DNA from 2 places in the Citrobacter koseri ATCC BAA-895 genome. Region 1 is predicted to be linked to the other one. Evidence: riboswitches for the same ligand, from Rfam matches in the RefSeq annotation. Region 1 holds a riboswitch; the other holds the start of a gene.

Region 1 (4,341 bases):
CCGCCCAAAAAGAGGAAAAAAAGCGGGGCGATGATGCCGTCTACGGTGTTCTCGGCGACCGTCTCCACCACGGCACGATTAACCTGTTCAGGCTGTAACTGTGAGGTATCCCGTCCGACAATCCATGACAGCTTCTCGCGGCTTTCAGCTAAATCGCCCGCCCGCAGCGGGCGTTCAACATCGCGGGCAGCATTCGCAAGACAGCGGCCAGCCAGCACGGTAAAAATCATCCAGATCTCTACCAACCAGCCAAACCAGGGATGGATCTCGCTCGCCAGCGCCAGCACGCCCCAGGAAACCGCCCACGTCACGCCGACCACCACCAGCCACATCACCGCTCCGCCAATGCGCAGCGATCTGTCACTATGGCAGTAACGCCGCACAACACGTTGAGTTGCTGAAATTAAATTGCCAATCCAGCGTACCGGATGCGGCCAGTTCTGCGGATCGCCAATAACGAAATCAAGAAGCCAGGCGATACACCACGCAAGCACGGTCATAGCGCCTCCCTTCCTGCCGCCAGCCAGTGGTTCAGCATTGCAGGACGTTGTGCGAAATGAACGTGAAGGTAGCTTGCGAAGGTATTTCCCACCTGCCAGCCGCCAGACCACTCCTGCAATGTCTTACCATCGCGGACTTTACGGCACGCCATCACCGCCGGGTTTTCCGGGAGAAAATCAGAATAGTGGAACTCATGTCCACGCAGCACTTCGCCCGCCGCCGCCAGCAGCGTTTGCTCTCTGGCCTGCGCTTCGCAGTAGCCAAAGCGGGTCAACCGTTTCCCCATTTTGCTGTGCCCCGGAATCACATCCACCATCCGATGAATCTCTCCACTGGCGTCCTCCAGGGTACTGCCGAGGTACATCAGCCCGCCGCACTCTGCATAAATCGCCACGCCGCGCTGATGGGCGGCGCGCATTTGCGCCAGCATTGGGGTGTTCGCCGCCAGCGCAGCGGCGTGTAGCTCGGGGTATCCGCCTCCCAGCCAGATCATCTGGCATTCCGGCAGCGTGCTGTCATGCAGTGGACTGAAACGCGTCATCGTTACGCCGGTACGTTCCAGCAGTTTGATGTTATCGGGATAGTAAAAGTTAAACGCTTCGTCATCCGCGATGGCAACGGTAAGTCCTTTTCCCGCCTGCGGGTCGGGTAACGCTGGCCACTCGCCAGCAGGCAGCGCGGTTAGCTGACTCAGGGAAAGAAGCGCATCAATGTCCAGCGTTCGTTCAAGCGTATCGGCAAAATCCTGCCACGGCTGTTGATTAACGACGGACTCACGCGCGGTAATCAGCCCCAGATGACGCTCCGGCAACGCCACGCCTTCCACTCCGGGAACATAGCCAAGCACCGGTAGCGAACAATAGCGTTCAATCGCCGTTTTCAGGAGTTGGTAGTGAGTTTCGCTATTAACGCGATTAACAATCACGCCAGCGATATTGAGGTCAGGATCAAAGTGCTGAAATCCCATTACCGTCGCGGCAATAGAGGTAGAAACGGCTTTACCGTCCACCAGCAAAATCACGGGGCAGCCCAGCTGTTTCGCCATCGCCGCCGTACTACAGTAGTTCGGGTCGGTGCCATAGCCGTCATAGAGTCCCATCACGCCTTCGATCACCGCGACGTCCGCCTGCTGCATGTGTTCACAAAACAGCGCGTTAAGCACGGGCTCCGGGAGCATAAAGCTGTCGAGGTTACGGGACGCACTGCCGCATACTGCCGTATGCCAGCCGGTATCGAGATAATCAGGGCCGACTTTGCATGGCTGAACACGCATTCCACGTCTTTTCAGCAGACTCAGCAGACCAAGCGTGACGGTGGTTTTACCACAGCCGCTTCCGGTCCCTGCGAGAATAAATGCGTGAAGCTTTGCCGCCATACCCTGATCCTGTTCAGGGTGGTAGAGGTATTGTTTAGCTGCGTATTACCCCAGTCTTTCGACTGTACGCTACTGAGCAACCCACTTCCCACCGAAGTTGTTGGTAAATACCGACAGGCAGGTCTTCTGGCTTAGCGTCCTCCTCGCCCGTCCTTCCCAATCTTGCGATCAGTGGTCTTACGGGGTCGTCAGCATCACAGCAGCGGGGGCTGCGGGGGATTCTCACCCCCTTCCCTGACACAAATGTGCCAAACCTGTCGGCTGATGTTATGAGCATCACTTTCTCGCTCATAACGACAATTAAATTTTAATTACCTGTTACGCGCCATTATGCCAACGCAATGGTGTAATGACGCCTGTTTTGAATGAAACACTGCGCAAAAGAATAATGAAACCTATTCATAATGACACTGTATCTCATCACAAAAATAAAAACTGGCTCAGTTTATCCTTCAGATAACATTATTTTGTTGCGCTATGACAATTTATTGCTCTGCTATAGTTTTTTTCATTTTATAATGACTGACATACAATACGATATCAAAAATCGGCAATAGCAAAATATTGCTATTTATGCGGACTCGGCGGACGAATTATCATTTATTTGCTGACGGAAAGCCTGTGGCGTGATCTGATAGGTCTGACGGAACACTTTGCAAAAATAACTGGTTTGAGAAAAGCCTAAATTACGTGCAATGCTGGCGATACTCCAGTCACTGTGACAAAGCAGCTCTCTGGCGCTGGCCATGCGCTGTTGGTTTACCCAGGCATTAAAACCGATTCCCTGATATTTCTTGAATAACTTACTAAAGTAGTACGGGCTGAGGTAGACGTGAGAAGCGACATCTTCAAGGCGAAGATCGTCCGATAAATGCGCGTCAATGTAGCGTAACGCTTTCTTCATTTTGCTGTCGTGGGGATTGGGCCCACGTTGCGAACGAGCAGGTTCCGCTTGCGGCGGATTGTCTTTGATAACAACAAAATTAAGTTGTTTTTTAAGGCAATTTTCCACAATCAGCTTCAGCAGATCCGCAGAGGCTATCACCCGCGCGTAGTCCATTTCGGGGACGTTTCGGAACTCATTCAACAGTTCAGGATCGGCCTGCCAGCGATCATCGACATTAAGAATATCAACCAGTCCAACATCATCGCTTAAACGTACCTGACCGCATAACACAAACCCCACCAGATGACCGGCAATCACCAAAGGAATGGAGAAATCGGTTAGCCCGGCATGGCAACGATAAATACAGGGCTGATCTGATTTTGACGCTTCCAGCCCCCCGCAGCGATCGCTCATACGGCAACGAATACTGTGTTGAGGATGTTGACGCATTAGCTGACAAAAAGGCGTGAAATTGAATAACTCAGAAATTTCATCACCGTGAATATTGACAACCACGACCGCCAGACTGGTGGCTTGTGCAAAATCCTGTGCGATTTTATTAATGAGTTCTGAGTTCAGGGCACTCGCAGAAATCATGATAAAACCCCTCAGTTAATTTATTGTTGCAAATAGAACATTTATTTCACATTTACCTTTCATCATCACCATACTGTATTAGTGATAAAAAAGTATAAGGGACAATAACAAAAGTCTCCCATCCGTGGGAGACGTTTTGACCAGTTCGTGAAACCAGATCACGAAATGATTTTACGTGTTTCAAAAATACATACATCCCGTCGTGTTAACGTCCATTTTCCTCCAGCTTACAGGTATTGCACGGTAAATTTTTACCAATCAGGTAGCGATAAACCGCAGCTCCGGCGCAAGCTCCGACAATCGGCGCAATAATCGGCACAATAAAATAAGGAATATCGCGCCCACCGGTCATGGCAATGTCTCCCCAACCGGCAAACCACGCGAATAATTTTGGACCAAAATCACGCGCCGGATTCATCGCAAACCCCGTAAGCGGCCCGGTAGACGCCCCGATAACGGCAACCAAAATACCGATAAGCAAAGGCGCCAGCGGCCCTTTAGGAACCCCATTGCCATCATCGGTCAGCGCCATGATCATCCCCATCAGAATCGAGGTAATGACCACTTCGACCAGCGCCGCCTGCCATACGCTCAGCGCGGCTGCCGGGTAGGTACTGAAAATACTGGCAAGTTGCAGACTCTCCACGCTGCCGCGCACCATATGGTTCGCCGCTTCAAACTCGGTAAATAAGCTACCGTAGAGCAGATAGGCCAACAGCGCGCCGCCGAACGCTCCGGCAACCTGAGCGATGGAATAAGGCAAGACCTTTCGCCCAGGGAAACAGGCAAACAACCACAGCGCAATGGTAATCGCCGGGTTCAGGTGCGCGCCCGATATCCCGGCCGTGAGATAAACGGCAAGCGAGATCCCAAGCCCCCAAATGATGCAGATCTCCCATAATCCCAGACTCGCACCCGCAACTTTTAATGCACTCAGGCAACCGATACCAAAGAACAAAAACAGCCCGGTGCCCAAAAACTC
Region 2 (4,341 bases), 2.0 Mb from region 1:
ATCCGGCGCTTCATGCTCTAACAACCAGGCCGTGCGACGCGCAATCGCCGCCCCGGAATCCACCAGCCTTGTCCCTTCAGGAAGGACCTGCAACAGTTCTTCCTGTAATAGAGGGAAATGGGTACATCCCAGAACAACCGTGTCGGGCGGTTCCGGCATCCGCAGCCAGGGTCTCAGGATACGGCGTAGTTCTTCCAGCGATACGGGTTCACCGTGCAGTTTGGCTTCCGCCAGTTCCACCAGTTCTGCCGATCCCAACATCGCTATCTGACATTCATTCGCGAATCGCGCTATCAACTCATGGGTATAAGGGCGTTTTACCGTGCCACGCGTTGCCAGCAACCCGACGATGCCGTTGGCGGTCAGCCTCGCAGCGGGTTTAATCGCAGGAACGACGCCCACAACCGGGAACGCGAATTTTTCACGCAATGCAGGAAGAGAAACCGTACTGGCCGTATTACAGGCGATTACCGCAAGTGAGAGAGGATAACGCTGCTGCACTGCGGTAACGATCTCGACGACGCGCTCGACAATAAACGCTTCGCTCTTTTCCCCGTAAGGAAACGCGACGTTATCGAAAGCATATATATAGTGGAGATTCGGCAGGAGATGCCGAATCTCATCGTAGACCGACAACCCACCAACGCCGGAATCAAACACCAGCACGGTGGGACGTGGATCAGAAGGTGTAGCTGCCAGACAAGTAGTACTCTCGTCCTGCAGTTTGGTAGCCATAAGCTGTCTCGTAATCTTTATCGAACAGGTTGGCGATTTTACCACGAACTGTCAGGCGATCGGTGATCGGATACGATGCAGAAACATCAACAGTGCTATAGCTCGGCAAGATTTGCTGGGTGTTATTGTACTGGGAGGTGTTGTTATCGTAGCGCTTGCCGTAATACTGCCACGATACATCCATATCGACGTTAAACATCGTCCAGTCCAGTTGATACTTCGCCTGGCGCTTCGAGCGTCGGGCTAACACTTCACCGTTGTCGTCATTACGCGGATCGACATATTGCAACGTGACACGATGGCTAAAGATGCCGGTATCAAAGCTGCCCGTCCATTCCACGCCTTTAATGGTTGCCGCATCAATATTGTCATACTCACCCTGGTAGGTGTTTGGATCAAAGTAGTAGGTGATCAGGTTAGTAATCTTGTAATGGTAGGCAGACAGGCGCCAGTCCAGCGGACCAGTGAGCCCTTCCAGCCCGGCCTCCCACTGTTTAGACTCTTCCGGTTTCAGGTTAGGATTCGCGTTGATGCCAAAACGGGTAGAACCAAACTGCTGCCCCAGAGATGGAGACAGGAACCCGGTACCATAGCCGATAGTTACTCGATAGTTGTCGATAAACTCCCATCCAGCCGTCGTCTGCCAGGTGCCATGCCAGCCAAACTGTTCATCATGATCTTCACGCCCTGAAGCCTCCAGCGTTACATCACCGAATTGTTGCTGACCGGTCAGGTATAAACCGGTGTTATCGCGTTTATATGTGTCCGACATCACGGTATCGGATGAGGTCAAACGCTGCTGCTGCCAGTCTACGCCAGCGCTAACGGAACCGTGCCCCACGATAAGGTTATTACCCCATTGCAGGTTACGCTGGGTCATGCGATCGAGCGTCGTACCGTCATGATAGCGACCATAAATACTGCTGTAGTTATAGTCCTTCACCTTCTGGTAGCTGGCGAGAAGTTGTGAAGAGTAAATCCCGGAGTTGAATTTCAGACCTGCGTCCCAGCTCTGATTGTAGAGTTGCGATTCATCAGCACTGTAGGCCGGAATAGACGGCGGGCTTCCCAGATCGTAATCAGAGTTGTTGGTATAACTGTGACCACGGAAAAAACCATCGAAATTATCATTAAATTTATGTTCGAGGCTGCCCCAGAATGCCTTGCTGCGAAAACCATCGCGGTCGCGATCGTGATCCCAGGTTGAGCCGGGCTGTACGTTAAAGCCTTTATTGCCCTCATAAGAACCCGCTACCGTGGCGACAGTGTCGCCAAAGCGATGGCGCAACGTACCGTCATATTGCTGATAACCTTTTGAACCAACGCCCGCGGTAATTTTTGACTGTTCTTGATCGGAGTGCGTAATAACGTTAATGACCCCACCCATTGCGCCGGAACCATAAATCGCCGAGCGTGGTCCACGAATGTATTCCACGCGTTGCACCAGCGATATTGGAATCTGATTCAGATCGGGGTTATTCGTAATGCCGGGGCGGGTCATGGGAACACCATCGACCAGAACCAATACCTGTTTGGCTTCCGTACCACGAATAAATAAAGAAGAAGACTGCCCCATGCCGCCGTTTTGATTGATATCAACGCCTGGCAGGCGGCGCATCACATCATTCAAATTCTTCGCTTGCCAGCGGTCGATATCCTCACGCGTCACGACATCAGCAGGCGCCAGTACGGTATTAACCGGTTGTTGAAAACGATTTGCGGTGACGATCAGGGTGTCTGGGTTAGTATCCTGCGCCCAGCCAGAAAATGCCGTGACGGAGAGCGCCGTCAGCAGCGAAGATTTTTTAATCATTGTAAAGCATCCACAATATAAGAAGGATGCCGCAGGCTTCATCGATAGTACGCGATGATGAACACCAGATGCGACGTTAGCCGGCAGGTCTTCGGGCTTGGAAAGTTATCCTCAGGATACAAGAGACGATGACTTCCCGCCGGGTGGCAGTGTCTGCTTATGCTCTCATCTCACCTTTCCTTACCGCTGCGCGTCAGCTCCAGATTCGCACTGGATTCCCTATTAACTCACAGGACCGGCTCACGGATGCTACATTCTGTAACAATCTACGTCCAGACCGCATATCACAATATCGGAAATCATCAATGACTGGACATCTGATGAGCAATCCCTACAATCCCCGCGTACTTTTATTTTTCAGGATGCATCATGACCCCCGAACACCTTCCGACAGAACAGTATGACGCGCAGCTAGCCGAAAAAGTGGTGCGCTTGCAGAGTATGATGGCGCCGTTTTCTGACCTGGTCCCGGAAGTGTTTCGCTCGCCAGCCAGCCATTATCGGATGCGCGCCGAATTTCGCCTGTGGCATGACGGCGACGACCTGTATCACATCATTTTTGAGCAGCAGACAAAAAGCCGTATCCGCGTCGACAGCTTCCCGGCGGCCAGCGAGCTGATTAACCAGCTGATGACGGCGATGATTGAAGGCGTGCGCCATAATCGCGTCCTGCGCCATAAGCTGTTCCAGATTGATTACCTCACCACGATGAGCAATCAGGCGGTGGTTTCTCTGCTGTACCATAAAAAGCTGGATGATGAGTGGCGCCAGGAAGCGGAAACGCTGCGGGATGCGCTGCGAGCGCAGAACCTGAATGTGCATCTGATTGGCCGGGCGACCAAAACCAAAATCGAGCTGGATCAGGATTACATTGACGAACGTCTGCCCGTGGCGGGAAAAGAGATGATCTACCGTCAGGTGGAGAACAGCTTCACGCAGCCCAATGCCGCAATGAATATTCAGATGCTGGAGTGGGCGCTGGATGCAACCAAAGCGTCGAAAGGCGACCTGCTTGAACTGTACTGTGGCAACGGCAACTTCTCATTGGCTCTGGCGCGTAACTTCGACCGGGTGCTGGCAACGGAAATCGCCAAACCGTCAGTCGCCGCAGCGCAGTACAACATTGCCGCTAACCATATTGATAACGTGCAGATCATCCGTATGGCCGCCGAAGAGTTTACGCAGGCGATGAACGGAGTACGTGAGTTTAACCGTTTGCAGGGTATCGACCTGAAGAGCTATCAGTGTGAAACGATTTTTGTCGATCCGCCGCGTAGCGGGCTGGACAGTGAAACCGAGAAAATGGTGCAGGCGTATCCGCGTATTTTGTACATTTCCTGCAACCCGGAGACGCTGTGTAAGAACCTGGAAACATTAAGCCAGACGCACAATGTGTCACGTCTGGCTCTGTTCGATCAGTTCCCGTATACGCACCATATGGAATGCGGCGTGTTACTCACTGCCAGGTAAAACGTAGGCCGGATAAAGTGGTTACGCCGCCATCCGGCGATATGCCCGGTGGCGCTGCGCTTACCGGGCCTACAAATCATCGTAGGCCAGATAAGGCGGTTACGCCGCCATCCGGCGATATGCCCGGTGGCGCTGCGCTTACCGGGCCTACAAATCATCGTAGGCCAGATAAGGCGGTTACGCCGCCATCCGGCGATATGCCCGGTGGCGCTGCGCTTACCGGGCCTACAAATCATCGTAGGCCGGATAAGGCGGTTACGCCGCCATCCGGCATTATTCCGCGACTTCCTGCTTGCGGTTACGCATCTTAAAGCCAATCCAGA

Evidence for each region. A riboswitch is a leader RNA that binds a small molecule or an ion and turns the genes downstream of it on or off. The one in region 1 is predicted to bind cobalamin.
Region 2: linked by a shared signal. The riboswitch ahead of btuB (TonB-dependent vitamin B12 receptor BtuB) and the one ahead of CKO_RS03485 (cobyrinic acid a,c-diamide synthase CobB) in region 1 are both predicted to bind cobalamin.

What each region holds. Positions count from the first base shown of each region.
Region 1 covers NC_009792.1:769,171-773,511, reverse strand. The annotation lists gene cbiB (adenosylcobinamide-phosphate synthase CbiB) at 1-500, opposite strand, end outside; gene CKO_RS03485 (cobyrinic acid a,c-diamide synthase CobB) at 497-1,876, opposite strand; cobalamin riboswitch at 1,976-2,149, opposite strand; gene pocR (transcriptional regulator PocR) at 2,448-3,359, opposite strand; gene pduF (propanediol diffusion facilitator PduF) at 3,565-4,341, opposite strand, start outside.
Region 2 covers NC_009792.1:2,801,431-2,805,771, forward strand. The annotation lists gene murI (glutamate racemase) at 1-735, opposite strand, end outside; gene btuB (TonB-dependent vitamin B12 receptor BtuB) at 680-2,548, opposite strand; cobalamin riboswitch at 2,614-2,803, opposite strand; gene trmA (tRNA (uridine(54)-C5)-methyltransferase TrmA) at 2,918-4,018, shown strand; gene CKO_RS12940 (YijD family membrane protein) at 4,292-4,341, opposite strand, start outside.